DNA from 4 places in the Lysinibacillus sp. FSL H8-0500 genome. Region 3 is predicted to be linked to each of the others. Evidence: riboswitches for the same ligand, from Rfam matches in the RefSeq annotation. Region 3 holds a riboswitch; each other region holds the start of a gene.
The links. A riboswitch is a leader RNA that binds a small molecule or an ion and turns the genes downstream of it on or off. The one in region 3 is predicted to bind thiamine pyrophosphate.
Positions count from the first base shown of each region.

Region 1: linked by a shared signal. The riboswitch ahead of thiM (hydroxyethylthiazole kinase) and the one ahead of thiT (energy-coupled thiamine transporter ThiT) in region 3 are both predicted to bind thiamine pyrophosphate.
Region 2: linked by a shared signal. The riboswitch ahead of thiC (phosphomethylpyrimidine synthase ThiC) and the one ahead of thiT (energy-coupled thiamine transporter ThiT) in region 3 are both predicted to bind thiamine pyrophosphate.
Region 4: linked by a shared signal. The riboswitch ahead of MHB44_RS11015 (ABC transporter substrate-binding protein) and the one ahead of thiT (energy-coupled thiamine transporter ThiT) in region 3 are both predicted to bind thiamine pyrophosphate.

Region 1 is NZ_CP150292.1:3,477,476-3,480,667, reverse strand. It holds gene thiD (bifunctional hydroxymethylpyrimidine kinase/phosphomethylpyrimidine kinase) at 1-499, opposite strand, end outside; gene thiM (hydroxyethylthiazole kinase) at 499-1,254, opposite strand; TPP riboswitch at 1,342-1,440, opposite strand; gene MHB44_RS16500 (acyl--CoA ligase) at 1,624-3,192, shown strand, end outside.
Region 2 is NZ_CP150292.1:322,402-325,593, reverse strand. It holds gene MHB44_RS01450 (catalase) at 1-79, shown strand, start outside; gene thiC (phosphomethylpyrimidine synthase ThiC) at 201-1,979, opposite strand; TPP riboswitch at 2,124-2,238, opposite strand; gene MHB44_RS01440 (AEC family transporter) at 2,301-3,192, opposite strand, start outside.
Region 3 is NZ_CP150292.1:4,013,428-4,016,619, forward strand. It holds gene MHB44_RS19230 (hypothetical protein) at 1-15, shown strand, start outside; gene map (type I methionyl aminopeptidase) at 44-799, opposite strand; gene thiT (energy-coupled thiamine transporter ThiT) at 1,199-1,753, opposite strand; TPP riboswitch at 1,878-1,985, opposite strand; gene MHB44_RS19245 (DUF4870 domain-containing protein) at 2,113-2,433, shown strand; gene MHB44_RS19250 (hypothetical protein) at 2,489-2,611, shown strand; gene MHB44_RS19255 (SMC family ATPase) at 2,650-3,192, opposite strand, start outside.
Region 4 is NZ_CP150292.1:2,313,774-2,316,965, reverse strand. It holds gene MHB44_RS11025 (ABC transporter permease) at 1-416, opposite strand, end outside; gene MHB44_RS11020 (thiamine-binding protein) at 416-706, opposite strand; gene MHB44_RS11015 (ABC transporter substrate-binding protein) at 708-1,709, opposite strand; TPP riboswitch at 1,891-2,001, opposite strand; gene parC (DNA topoisomerase IV subunit A) at 2,131-3,192, opposite strand, start outside.

The DNA of each region.
Region 1 (3,192 bases), 540 kb from region 3:
GTACACCTGTTGCTAATAGATGGTCAGCAGCTTTTTTTATATCAGCGATTGTGTTGATTTTTTTGCCTGTCAATGTTTCAGCTTCCGGAATATTTGGCGTGACAATAGTTGCGATTGGCAGTAAATAATGGATAATAGCATCAATGGCTTCTTGCTGTAATAAACTTTCGCCACCTTTGGCAATCATCACAGGATCAACAATAAGTGGTATGTTTGTATCAGCTATTACTTGCGCAATTGTATGAATAATAGCTGAGGAAAATAACATGCCTGTTTTGACAGCACTTATTGAAAAATCATCAAGCAATGCCTGTAGTTGTTGTTTTACAAAAGCTGCCTCAATTGGCAGAACACCTGAAACACCTCGTGTATTTTGAGCAGTTAAAGCTGTAATAACGGTTGTTCCAAACACTTTTAATTCCTGAAAGGTTTTTAAATCAGCCTGTATGCCAGCACCGCCACCACTATCAGAACCAGCGATTGTTGTCACAATGTGCATTATTGCTCACCGCCCTTGGATAGACGACCTAGTTCATTTAACACAGCAATTTGAAAATCACCTATATATTGTGTAGAAGCAGCAGCTTGCTCGGCAATTTGTTTATAAAGCTTTAGTATCTCAGCTAACTGATGATAGGGCTGCTGATCAGCTACATAAGCAGCACAACAAATAGCACTTAAAAGGCAGCCTGTTCCAGTGACCTCTGTCATTTGGGCATTTCCACCTGCAATCCATTGCTGCTGATTGCCATCTGTGATAAAGTCCTTTTCACCTGTAACAATGACGATACATTGATACAGCTTGGCCACTTTTTTTGCTTCATCCTCTACAGAAATAGAGCCTGTTCCACTATCTACACCCTTTTGCTGCCATTCTACATGAGCAATTGCCGCAAGTTCTCCAATATTGCAACGAATAGCTGCAAATTGAATTTCTTCGAGTAGGTATTGTACAGCTTGTTTACGGTAGTTTGTTGCACCAGCGCCTACTGGATCTAACATAACAGGGATACCAAGCGCATTTGCCCTTTTTCCAGCCAGTAACATAGATTTTTTCATGGTATCATTCAGTGTGCCGATATTAATTAATAAGCTTGAGGAAATTTTTACCATTTCCTCCACCTCATCGTTGCCATCAGCCATAACAGGTGAAGCACCAATTGCTAATAGTCCATTTGCTTGGAAGTTTGCGACGACATAATTTGTAATGCAATGAATTAATGGATTTTTTTGCCGAATTTTTTGAATAATCATTATAGGTCCTCCTTATTGGACGAACGTAAGCATGCAAAAAGGCCCTTTTTGTGTAAAAATACACGCAAAAGAGCCCTTCATCAATAAAAATAGATGGATATTGCTCCCTACGCCAGTATTAACTAACAGGTTCAAAGGGTCAGGTTTTACCTTCTCAACTCATAATGAGTCCCCCTGCAATCTTGTTTTCAGTTGACCAAAATGTACCATACTTTTTTAGCTTGTTCAAGAGAGAATTCATATGAATATGACCGATACCATATAACTAAATATGATAGTTGTCATGACTTTTGGTAAATTGAACGCAAAGCATTGAAAAACACAAAATAGGAGATTTATAATGTGTCATAACAAAAGGGGGCATTTGCCGTGAAAAGACAAGATTTGATTGCACCAGAATGGTATAATATTACAGAGGAAATTGAAAAATATGCACAGGATACAACTAAAAATGCATTAATTATTTGTGATGAACATCAAGAGGTTCAATGGATTACATACACGCATTTACTTGAAAGGGCCAATCAGGCAGCACATGTTTTTACAAAACAAGGCTTAACAAAAGGTGATGTGATACTAGTGATGGTACCACGCTCTGTCGAAGCCTATATTGTTTATATTGCTGCTTTAAAAGCGGGTTTAACGATTATTCCAAGCTCAGAAATGTTAAGAACCAAAGATATTGACTATCGCATTCAACATGCAAATGTACAAGCTATTATTGCCTATGAGCCTTATATTGAACAATTTGATAAGGTGGAAAATTTACAGGGTATACAGCAATTTGTAATTGGTAATGCACATGAACCATGGCAACCATTACTAGAAAATATGCAATATCAATCAACAACTTACATAAATCCTACTCCAACCAAAAGCACAGATATTGCTTTTTTAGCCTATACAAGTGGTACAACAGGTAATCCTAAAGCCGCAGTCCATAGTCATAGCTGGGGCTATGCACATTTACGTACATCAGCTCCCTATTGGTTAGGTGTCCAAGAGAATGATATTGTTTGGGCTACAGCAGCACCTGGCTGGCAAAAATGGATATGGAGTCCGTTCCTTGCTACATTAGGAAGTGGTGCAACAGCATTTGTCTATAAGGGGAAATTTGATGCAGCTACTTACCTAACATTGCTTGAAAAGTTCAATATTAATGTTCTATGTTGCACACCAACGGAATATCGTTTTATGGCAGCACTTGATCATTTACAGCGATATAATTTAAGTGCCGTTCGTCAGGCTGTGTCAGCAGGTGAGCCTTTAAATAGTGAGGTGATTAAAGTATTTTCAGATGTTTGTCATGTACAAATACGAGATGGCTATGGTCAAACTGAAAATACATTACTTGTTGGTACAATGGTGGGAATGGAAACAAGAGCTGGTTCGATGGGAAAACCAACACCTGGCAATACAGTAGACATTATTAATGACGAAGGTCAGCCAGTTGCTGTCGGAGAAGTGGGAGATATAGCCGTCCACCGAGCAACACCTGCACTCTTTAAAAAATATTTAAAAGACCCTGAACGTACACATTTACAATTCCGTGGTGATTGGTATATTACAGGAGATCGTGCCTATAAAGATAAGGATGGCTACTTTTGGTTTGAGGGGCGAGGTGATGATGTCATTATTTCTTCAGGCTATACAATTGGCCCATTTGAAGTGGAGGATGCCTTAATGAAGCATCCAACTGTCAAAGAAGCGGCTGTTATAGCAAGCCCTGACAAGGTTCGAGGAAATATTGTCAAGGCATTTATTGTTCTTCATCAGGGTGAAATCGGTGATCAGCAGCTTATGCAAACACTTCAGCAGCATGTAAAAACATTAACAGCACCCTATAAATATCCTCGTGCCATTGAGTTTGTAGAAGAGCTACCAAAAACCTCTTCAGGGAAAATTCGCCGTGTCGAATTACGACAACAAGAAGCGAAA
Region 2 (3,192 bases), 1.1 Mb from region 3:
TGTCGCAAAAGCGATGGGTCTTTCATTAGAAGGTATGGATCTTACAAACCCATATGTAAAACAACCGACAAACGTTTAAGATTCCACTTATTATTGATATCCAAATCCAACTTTTACTCCATGTGAATACTATATTCACATGGAGCTTTTTTGTATGAAAAGGACTTGTGTCAAACGAAATCAACACAAGTACTCTTCCCTTATTGATAAATCTGACTACCTGCTTTTTTAAATTCCTCGGCCTTTTCCTTCATACCTTGATGGATCGCCTCAGTAGTATTCAAATCCTTATCCTTAGCATAATTACGAATATCCTGCGAAATTCGCATACTACAGAATTTAGGGCCACACATCGAACAAAAATGTGCTGTCTTTGCCCCCTCTGCTGGCAAGGTTTCATCGTGATATTCCACTGCACGCTCAGGGTCTAATGATAGATTAAATTGATCGCGCCAACGGAATTCAAAACGTGCTTTAGACAGTGCATCGTCTCGTTGTTGCGCACCAGGATGTCCTTTTGCTAAATCAGCCGCATGTGCAGCAATTTTATAAGTGATAACGCCCACGCGAACATCCTCTCGATTCGGTAAGCCAAGATGCTCTTTCGGTGTCACATAACAAAGCATCGCTGTACCAAACCACCCAATCATCGCTGCGCCAATGGCTGAGGTAATATGGTCATAACCCGGAGCTATATCTGTTGTTAGGGGGCCTAATGTATAGAAGGGCGCTTCCTTGCAGACCTCTAATTGCTTGTCCATATTTTCTTTAATCAGATGCATCGGTACATGACCCGGCCCTTCAACCATCACCTGAACATCATGTTTCCAAGCAATTTTTGTTAGTTCGCCTAGCGTTTCAAGCTCTGCAAATTGTGCCTCATCATTGGCATCTGCAATTGAGCCTGGGCGTAAACCATCACCTAAGGAAAAAGCAACATCATAAGCTTTCATAATTTCACAGATTTCCTCAAAGTGCGTATAAAGGAAATTCTCTTGATGATGATATAAACACCACTGAGCCATTATAGAGCCTCCACGAGATACAATGCCCGTTACACGATTTGCTGTAAGCGGTACATAGCGTAAAAGAACACCTGCATGAATGGTGAAATAATCCACACCCTGCTCGGCTTGTTCAATGAGAGTATCACGATAAACCTCCCACGTTAAATCCTCAGCTACGCCATTTACTTTTTCTAAAGCCTGATAAATTGGCACTGTTCCCACCGGCACCGCAGCATTTCGAATAATCCATTCTCTTGTTGTATGAATATGTTTACCAGTCGATAGATCCATAATGTTATCTGCACCCCAGCGCGTTGCCCAAGTCATTTTCTCCACTTCTTCTGCAATGGACGAAGATACCGCAGAATTCCCAATGTTTGCATTGATTTTTACATGGAAATTACGACCGATAATCATTGGCTCCGCCTCAGGATGATTAATATTAGAAGGCATTATAGCTCGCCCTGCTGCAATTTCAGACCGAACAAATTCAGGTTCCATATTTTCTCGGATAGCTACAAACTCCATTTCAGGTGTAATAATGCCATTTTTTGCATAATGAAGCTGTGTTACATTTTTACCTTTTTTAGCACGTAAAGGCTTTCTCGCCAATTCGGGAAAAACATTTTCTTGAATACGCGGGTCATCAGCACGACGAAAGCCATTATCCTCCGGTTTAATCGTACGTCCCTCATATTCTTCAACATCCTCCCGTTCTTCTATCCATGTACGTCGTAAGGCAGGCAACCCTTTTGTAATATCTACCTGATAAGCTGGGTCTGTATAGGGCCCACTTGTATCATATACTCGCACAGGAGCATTTTCCTCATCCCCAAAGCTACCAGTTGTTGGGCTTAATGCAATTTCACGCATAGGTACTAAAATATCTGGACGTGATCCTTCCACATATACCTTTTTGCTCCCTTCAAAGCTGGACATAATCATCATGTTCTTTTCACTAATTGCTGACATAAGCTACTTCTCTCCCTCAAATATATTTGGATACAAGGACCGAATCTAGCTCACCCCAACAAAATAAATAAAAGCCGAATCCAAAATAATCATTTGGATCCGGCCGTCAATGTAAAGGTCTATTGATTGCATACATTATACGATGCAATAGCTTCTTAACTTTCCCACGCTGGTATGAGCCAGATCAGGTCCAAAGGGTCAAGAAACTTCGTAGTGTTTCCCTCTCAGCCTGACTCATCAGACTCCCCTAGTTAATACTATTTAGTTTGATGCTAGTGTAGCAGATATTACTAAGAGATGGAAGCTTATTTTTTCCTTCTACTACGCAAATAATATTTCTGCTAGATAAATAATAACTGTTACCGTTATACAACTAACAATCGTTGAAAATAATACAGTTTGTGCAGCGATTGCTGATTCCACATCGTATTCTAATGCTAGACTAGAGCTATTGCGGGATGTTGGAAAAGCACTGGCGATCAGCAATGATTGTGCAACAACTCCGTCCAAGCCCAATAGAAAAATAACCGCCAATGCTATAGTCGGCCCAATAATTAAACGCGTAAAACAACTAATAAAAACCGTTTTATTAAACATTGATTTTATTTCAAGCTGTGATAGCTGTGCACCCAAAGTAATTAATGCCACCGCAATAAAACCATCTGCTACATGGTCTATCGGAATTCTAATAAACTGTGGAATACCAATATTCCAATAGTTCATAGCGACTCCAATAATAAGTGCGTGAATAATCGGCATTTTAAAAAAGTCTTTGATAATTGAGAGACCTGATTTTGTAGAGGAAATTAAATTATATAAACCATATGTATAAGTTGTCATATTTTGAAATATAACAAGAATGACTTGAATGGCTACACCAATGGGCTGCATGGCAAAAATCATCTGAGCAACAGGAATACCATAATTCCCTGAATTAATGAGTACAACGCTATTTTTAAAGACAGCTGCCTCCGTTTTAGCTAATCCAAGCCCTTTCGCTAAAAGGTGACTAAGCAGCATTTGACTCCCCATGAACAGCACAATAAATAGCGCAACCTCTCCAAGCACAGATAATTCTACACTTGTTTCATATAAATTAATAAAAACAGCTGCTGGCATAAAACAATAGGTAATAAGCTGCGATAATGCTTTTAAGTTAAAACGAAATTTCTTTTGCAAGATCGCCCCTAGTACAAGTAACACTAAGATAGGC
Region 3 (3,192 bases):
GCCTACCAAAAATAATTGGTAGACAGGATTTTTTGCAGCTCTATTATTCCTCATCTAATGATGTTAAAATAATTGGTTTATCTTTTGTTACAATGATGGAATGTTCAATTTGAGCAACAAGTGATTTATCAGGCGTCACAAATGTCCAGCCATCGCCAGCTTCTACAATATGCTCTGCTTTTGCGGAAATAAACGGCTCCACCGCAAGCACCATACCTTCCTTCATAATTGTAGAATCCCACGCATCATAATAGTTTAAAATATGATTTGGCTCATCATGTAAAGACTGCCCTAAGCCATGTCCTGTTAAATTCATAATAACAGTTAGACCGTTAGCATTCGCCTCACGCTCAACTGCTTTCCCAATTTGATTTAGTTTAGAGCCAGCTTTTACCTTTGTCATTGCTCGATCAAAAGCACTTTTGGCAACACGGCATAGTTTGTCTTTGTCCTCATAGCCATCACCTACTACAAATGAAATACCTGTATCCGCAAAGTAGCCATTTAAAGAGCCAGATACATCAATATTCACAATATCTCCTTCTTTGATGACACGTTTTCCTGGAATACCATGCGCCACTTCCTCATTGATGCTTATACAAGTATAGCCCGGGAAATCATACTCTCCCTTCGGCCCAGAAATAGCACCTGCCTCTGCAAACATGCGGCCTGCCATTTCATCTAGCTCAAGCGTTGTCACACCTGGTTTTGTAGCCGCCTTCATCACTTCACGAATTTCAGCACAAATGCGTCCAATTTTTTTAAAAGCTTCAAGCTCCTCTTGCGTTTTTACAATCATCTTTAACGACCCTTTCCTGTTAAATGTCTACCCTTAACTATAACATAACTTGCCAAGCATAGAACTCAAAACGCTTGAAATATTATATGCTGGATTGAATGATACAGGAGGGACATTTGGCTTTTAGTCATAGTCATTACATTTAACTTTGGTTGCCGTTAATTTTCCCGGCAATACAAGGTTTTCTTATTATCAAACAATCTATAGCCTTATTATTTTCACGATTATAGTCTATTGTTTTATTAGATAATGTGATCGTAGTATTGTAAAGGCTAGCTGCTCCTCTTATGTGCTACATGTGAAGGAAAAATATTTTTGCATACAATTATCTAGTAAAAATCCCACAAAAAGTACTACATCAACTTTTTTGTGGGATTTTATATTGATAAATAAAATTAATTAACGGCGTAATAATTGTGGTGCGGCTGTAAAGACTAATACACTAATAATTACCGTTAAAATTGTGGCAGGCAGCATGTATGTACCATTATAGATAATGGAATAGAGCCATGCATTTTGATCACCTGCATATTCTGCAAAAAACACTGCGCCTGCACAAGTATGCGCTGCATAACGTAAAAAGCCCGCCAGCACAGTGCCTATTATAATATAACGTGCCATTTTTACTTTATTACTATTTTTAGCAGCCTCGAGTAATGGTCGCCGTACGAATGCCGCTAGCCCTACAACGGTAAAAGCAACACCATAATCTAATAGCCCCTGAAGCCAGTGTACAATAAAAGCGCCAAACATTGTCTGCATTACACCTACGAGTAACCCTGTTGTAAGTCCAGCTACTATGCCCCAGCGAAATGCGATGAGGACAATAGGCACCATAACAAGACTAACAGAGCCACCTTGTGCCCATACTTTAAAGGAGATTTGATCCAGCACAAGGCCAATCGCAGCAAATATTGCAATCTCCACAAGCATCATTAATCTTTCTTTGTTCATAAATATTCTCTCCTTTGTTCCGATGTAGGATACAAGAGCAGGAATAGAAATACATACATGTGCCTCTTACTGACATCTTAGAATAAAAAAATGATGTCAGGACAGAGCCTCACATCATATAAGTGTCGGTTTCTATCCACATCCCTACGCAAGTTTTAACTTACAGGTTCAAAGAGTCAAGGCATTACGTGCCCAGTCTCAGCTGACATCATCAGCCCCCCTTGTGGTCATTACATCTGAAATTTTTTTAAACATCTTTATTGTACGCAAACGCTGTGAGAATGACAACCTCTTCCACACATGATTTTTTGAAACTTTACTATTTTTCATGCGTAAATATTAAAAAAGGAGGAACAACTATGGAGAACCCTAAAATTTTATCCGCCTTTAGCTATCTCAGTATTTTCTTTGCCCCTTTTATCGTGCCATTAATTGTTTACCTTGTTGCTAAAGATCATGATGTAAAAAGCCATGCTATTCGCGCACTGATTTCGCATTTAATTCCTGTTCTTTTTGGAATACTGTTCTTTATTGTCTTTATTTTTTCTACATTTAGTTTGGATCCAGCCTCAGGAAATACCTTTCTTATTATTTGGCTTGTATCGTTTGCTATTTATACCATCGTATCAATTGGCATTGTGATCTGGAATATTGTGCAGGCAGTTCGTGTGATTCGCTAATGTTTTAATCGAAGAATAAACAGGTAGTAATAAAAATAAAAGGAGCTGTTTTTAAATGAAAGTATCAAACGTTGTGAAAACCGCTGTAAAATTAGCACCTATTGTGATACCTATTGTAAAAAAGGTTATGGACTCAAAGAAAGGAACAACGCCTAAAACAACGCCTCGTATAAAGTAAATGGTTGGCTCAGGAATTTTGAGCCACTCCTTTTTTCATTACTTTACTTCAAAATATGTTTGGCTATGTCCATTTAATGTTTTCTCTACATGTAAGACTGCTGGCATAGCAGATTTTAATTCAGGAACGTGCGAAATAACGCCAATCATACGACCTGAATCTTGTAAATCAATCAATGTATCAATCGCTTTATTTAATGACTCCTCATCAAGTGAGCCAAAGCCCTCATCAATAAACATTGTTTCAATATGAACATTGCCTTGGAAGCTTTGAATCACGTCAGCCATCCCTAAAGCAAGGCTTAAGGAAGCATTAAACTTCTCTCCGCCTGATAATGTTTTAACATCTCGTAACTGATCTGTAAAAGCATCATAGACATCTAAGCCAAGCCCGCTTTGCTTGGCATGTTTCTCAAGTCTATCCGAGCGTCTTAGCTCAAATTGACCATTCGATAAATGAGAAAGACGCATATTTGCTGCTTCTGTAATTTTATCTAAATAATTAACTTGAATATAACGTTCAAAGGATAACTTTTTCGAATTTTGTCCATTTAACAGTCCATAAAGCTCCTTTACTCGTCC
Region 4 (3,192 bases), 1.7 Mb from region 3:
TCCATCGCGGCAATAACAATCGGAAAAAAGCATACAAGACAAATGATAATCAGCTTTGGTAATAAGCCAAAGCCAAACCAAATAATAAGCAATGGTGCTAAGACAAGAATCGGAATATTTTGCGACATAATCAGAATCGGATAAAATAGCTCACGAATAAATGTAAAACGATGCAAGACAATGGCAACCGTCAAACCACAGCAAATCCCAAGGGCAAGCCCTAATAACGCTAATTGTACCGTTGCAAAAGTATGTGGTAGAAAGGCTTGATACGACTGAAAGCCTTCCCTCACAATACTACTCGGTGCAGGTAGTAGCCAATGAGGAATTTCAGCCACAAGCACAATTAGCTCCCAGACGAATAAGAGGAAGGCGATAAAAAATATCGTCCTTCCCTTGTGCAATGCTTGTTTCATTACTGATATTTCTCCGTTAATGTACTCATCGTAATACCAGATGGCTGATATAAAATTTTCACCTGTGTAATCACATTGATGGCACCAAGTTCAATCATTTTGTCATTCATTTTCTCAATAATTTGCAGCAAGGCTGACAGCTCACCCTCCATTGTTGTTTCCAGTGGATGCACCTCATACTTCACACCAGAAGCATCAATAACAGCAATAGCCGCATCAACATAAGGTATAATATCCTCATATCTTTCTGTTTTTGGGATAATTTGAACACTAATTAATGAATTTGCCATATTAGTTTTTCTCCTTTTTTGGTAAAAAGTCATTGGTAAAGGCTTGCTCAGCATTAAATTCGCCCTCCAACACCTGATTGCTGGACATCCAGTTAGCATAGTTTTCCCAAACGGACAGCTTTTGCTCTCCCCATTGTGCCGCATCATCCTGATACTTATCTGCTAACCATTCTTGACTTTTATGTACCAGTTCTTTATCTAAGTCAGGAGCTGCTTCTAGTAAAATATCAGCTGCCTCACTAGGATGCTCAATTGCATATTCATAGCCTTTTGCTGCAGCAGCAACAAATGCCTTCACCGTGTCAGGATTGTTTTCAATCATCTTTTCATTTGTTGCCAAGACAGGTGTATAATAATCAAGCTGCTCACTATAATCCGTTAGATACAGCATATTAATCTGTTCACCACGAAGCTCTGCCTCAATACCTGTCCATGCATAATAAATCCACGCAAAATCAATATCCTTCTGCATCATGGTAAAGAAATCTAAATCGCCTGCATTTACAATATCAAGCTTATTGATATCGGCGTCCTCTGTTTGCATTAAGGATTGCAATACTGCTTGCTCAAGTGGTGCACCCCAGCCACCATATGTTTTTCCTTCAAAATCCTTTGGCGACGTAATACCCTTTGAGGCAATAGAAGCAAAGCCAGAGGTATTATGCTGAATAATGGCAGCAATGGAGACAAGTGGCACATCCTGTACACGCGCCTGTGTAATGCCTTCCTGATAGCTTACCCCGAACTCCGCTTTCCCAGATGCGACAAGCTGATCAGCTCCCGCCTCACCAGGCATAATAATTTCCACATCTAAGCCCTGTTCCTCAAAATAGCCAAGCTCTTTTGCTACATAAAGCCCTGTATGGTTGGTATTCGGTGTCCAATCCAGGACAACAGAAACCTTTTGGAGTGCATCATCAGCTAGCTTGTCCTCCTTCTCACTACAGCCAATAAGTGCAAGCAGTGCTGTGACTGTCAATACAATAAATGCCCATTTTTTCATGCGTAATCCCCCTAGTTTAAAATATGAAAGCGTTCATACAATGAATGTTAGCACCAGAAGAACATTGGCAAAATGTACGTAAAGCATATTTATGACGCCATCTGTGACATCTCCGCTGAACTAAAATAAAAAACGCCTAGGATTTCTCCCAGACGTCTCACAATCAATCTCCAAAATAATGCTTTTTTGAATAGATGTTCCCTACGCTGGTACGAGCCAAATCAGGTTCAAAGGGTCAGTGCCTATCGGACACAATCTCAGCTAGCCGCTACTAGCCCCCCTACATTCTTTCGCTATGAACTTTTCGATGATTATTATACCCATAGTTGATTGGAAATGACAAGGGCTCGTCTACATTTTTAGATGTATGACTAAAAAAGCACCGACCTGTAACTGGTACAGGTCGATGCGTTCATTTCTACTAACTCTCTTTTACGTCAGCTGGCTCTTTTTTGGCGATTTGCACATGTGAAATCGGCCCATCTGCTACAACATCCACCTTAAAGGAACCATTAGAATGACGATCTGCACGTGTTAAAGCTTGTACATCTAACACCTCCTGCACCCCTTTTTCGGTTTCAATCACAACCTGCTCCTTATCCGTTGCTTGGACAATCGCCACAATACGGTGTGGATTTGCCTTTAATTCTGTTAATACCTTGAGCCCACGTTTTGCTCGATTGGCCATCTCTACTTCAGCAACATTCATTTTCTTCACTGCTCCACGCTGTGTCACAATGACCACATACTGCGTTTCATGAGGCTGTAACACATTCACCCCAACTAAGGCTTCTTCCTCTTTTAGCGTAATGCCTTTCACTCCGCCTGTTTTTACACCTGTTACAGGCAATTCCTCAATTGGAAAACGAATGGCATACGCAGTATCTGTTGTCAGCATAAGCTCTACATCATCTGTCACAAGGGCGGCATAGATCATTGTATCGCCAGCCTTCACATTCATCGTTTTAATTGGCTTCGAATAACGTGTGACAACATAATCTGCTAATGGGGAGCGCTTAATTTGACCATCTTTTGTGGCTGTCAGGATATAGGTATTTGGCTGCTCAAATGTAGCAAAGCCATATACTGCAATAATAGCTTCATCCTCACCTGTCGGTACAATACTGGAAATATGCTGACCAAGCTCCTTCCAGCGAATATCAGGAAGCTCATGAACAGGCTGATAAATATAATTACCTCGATTTGTAAATAGTAACAAATGATGCTGTGTGTTTAAGGTTGCTTCATACAATAAGTAATCCGAGTCCTTCATCGCGCAATCTTGTCCATTGGAAGCGGCATGTGAACGTGTAGATGTACGTTTAATATAGCCATCCTTTGTGACAGTGACCACTACTTCCTCGCTTGGCACAAGCACATCTAAGGTAATTTTAATTTCTTCGATTTCCTGCTCAATTTTGGAGCGACGTGGCTCTGTAAAGCGCTTTTTAATATCCTGTAATTCCTGCTTGATCACACGTAT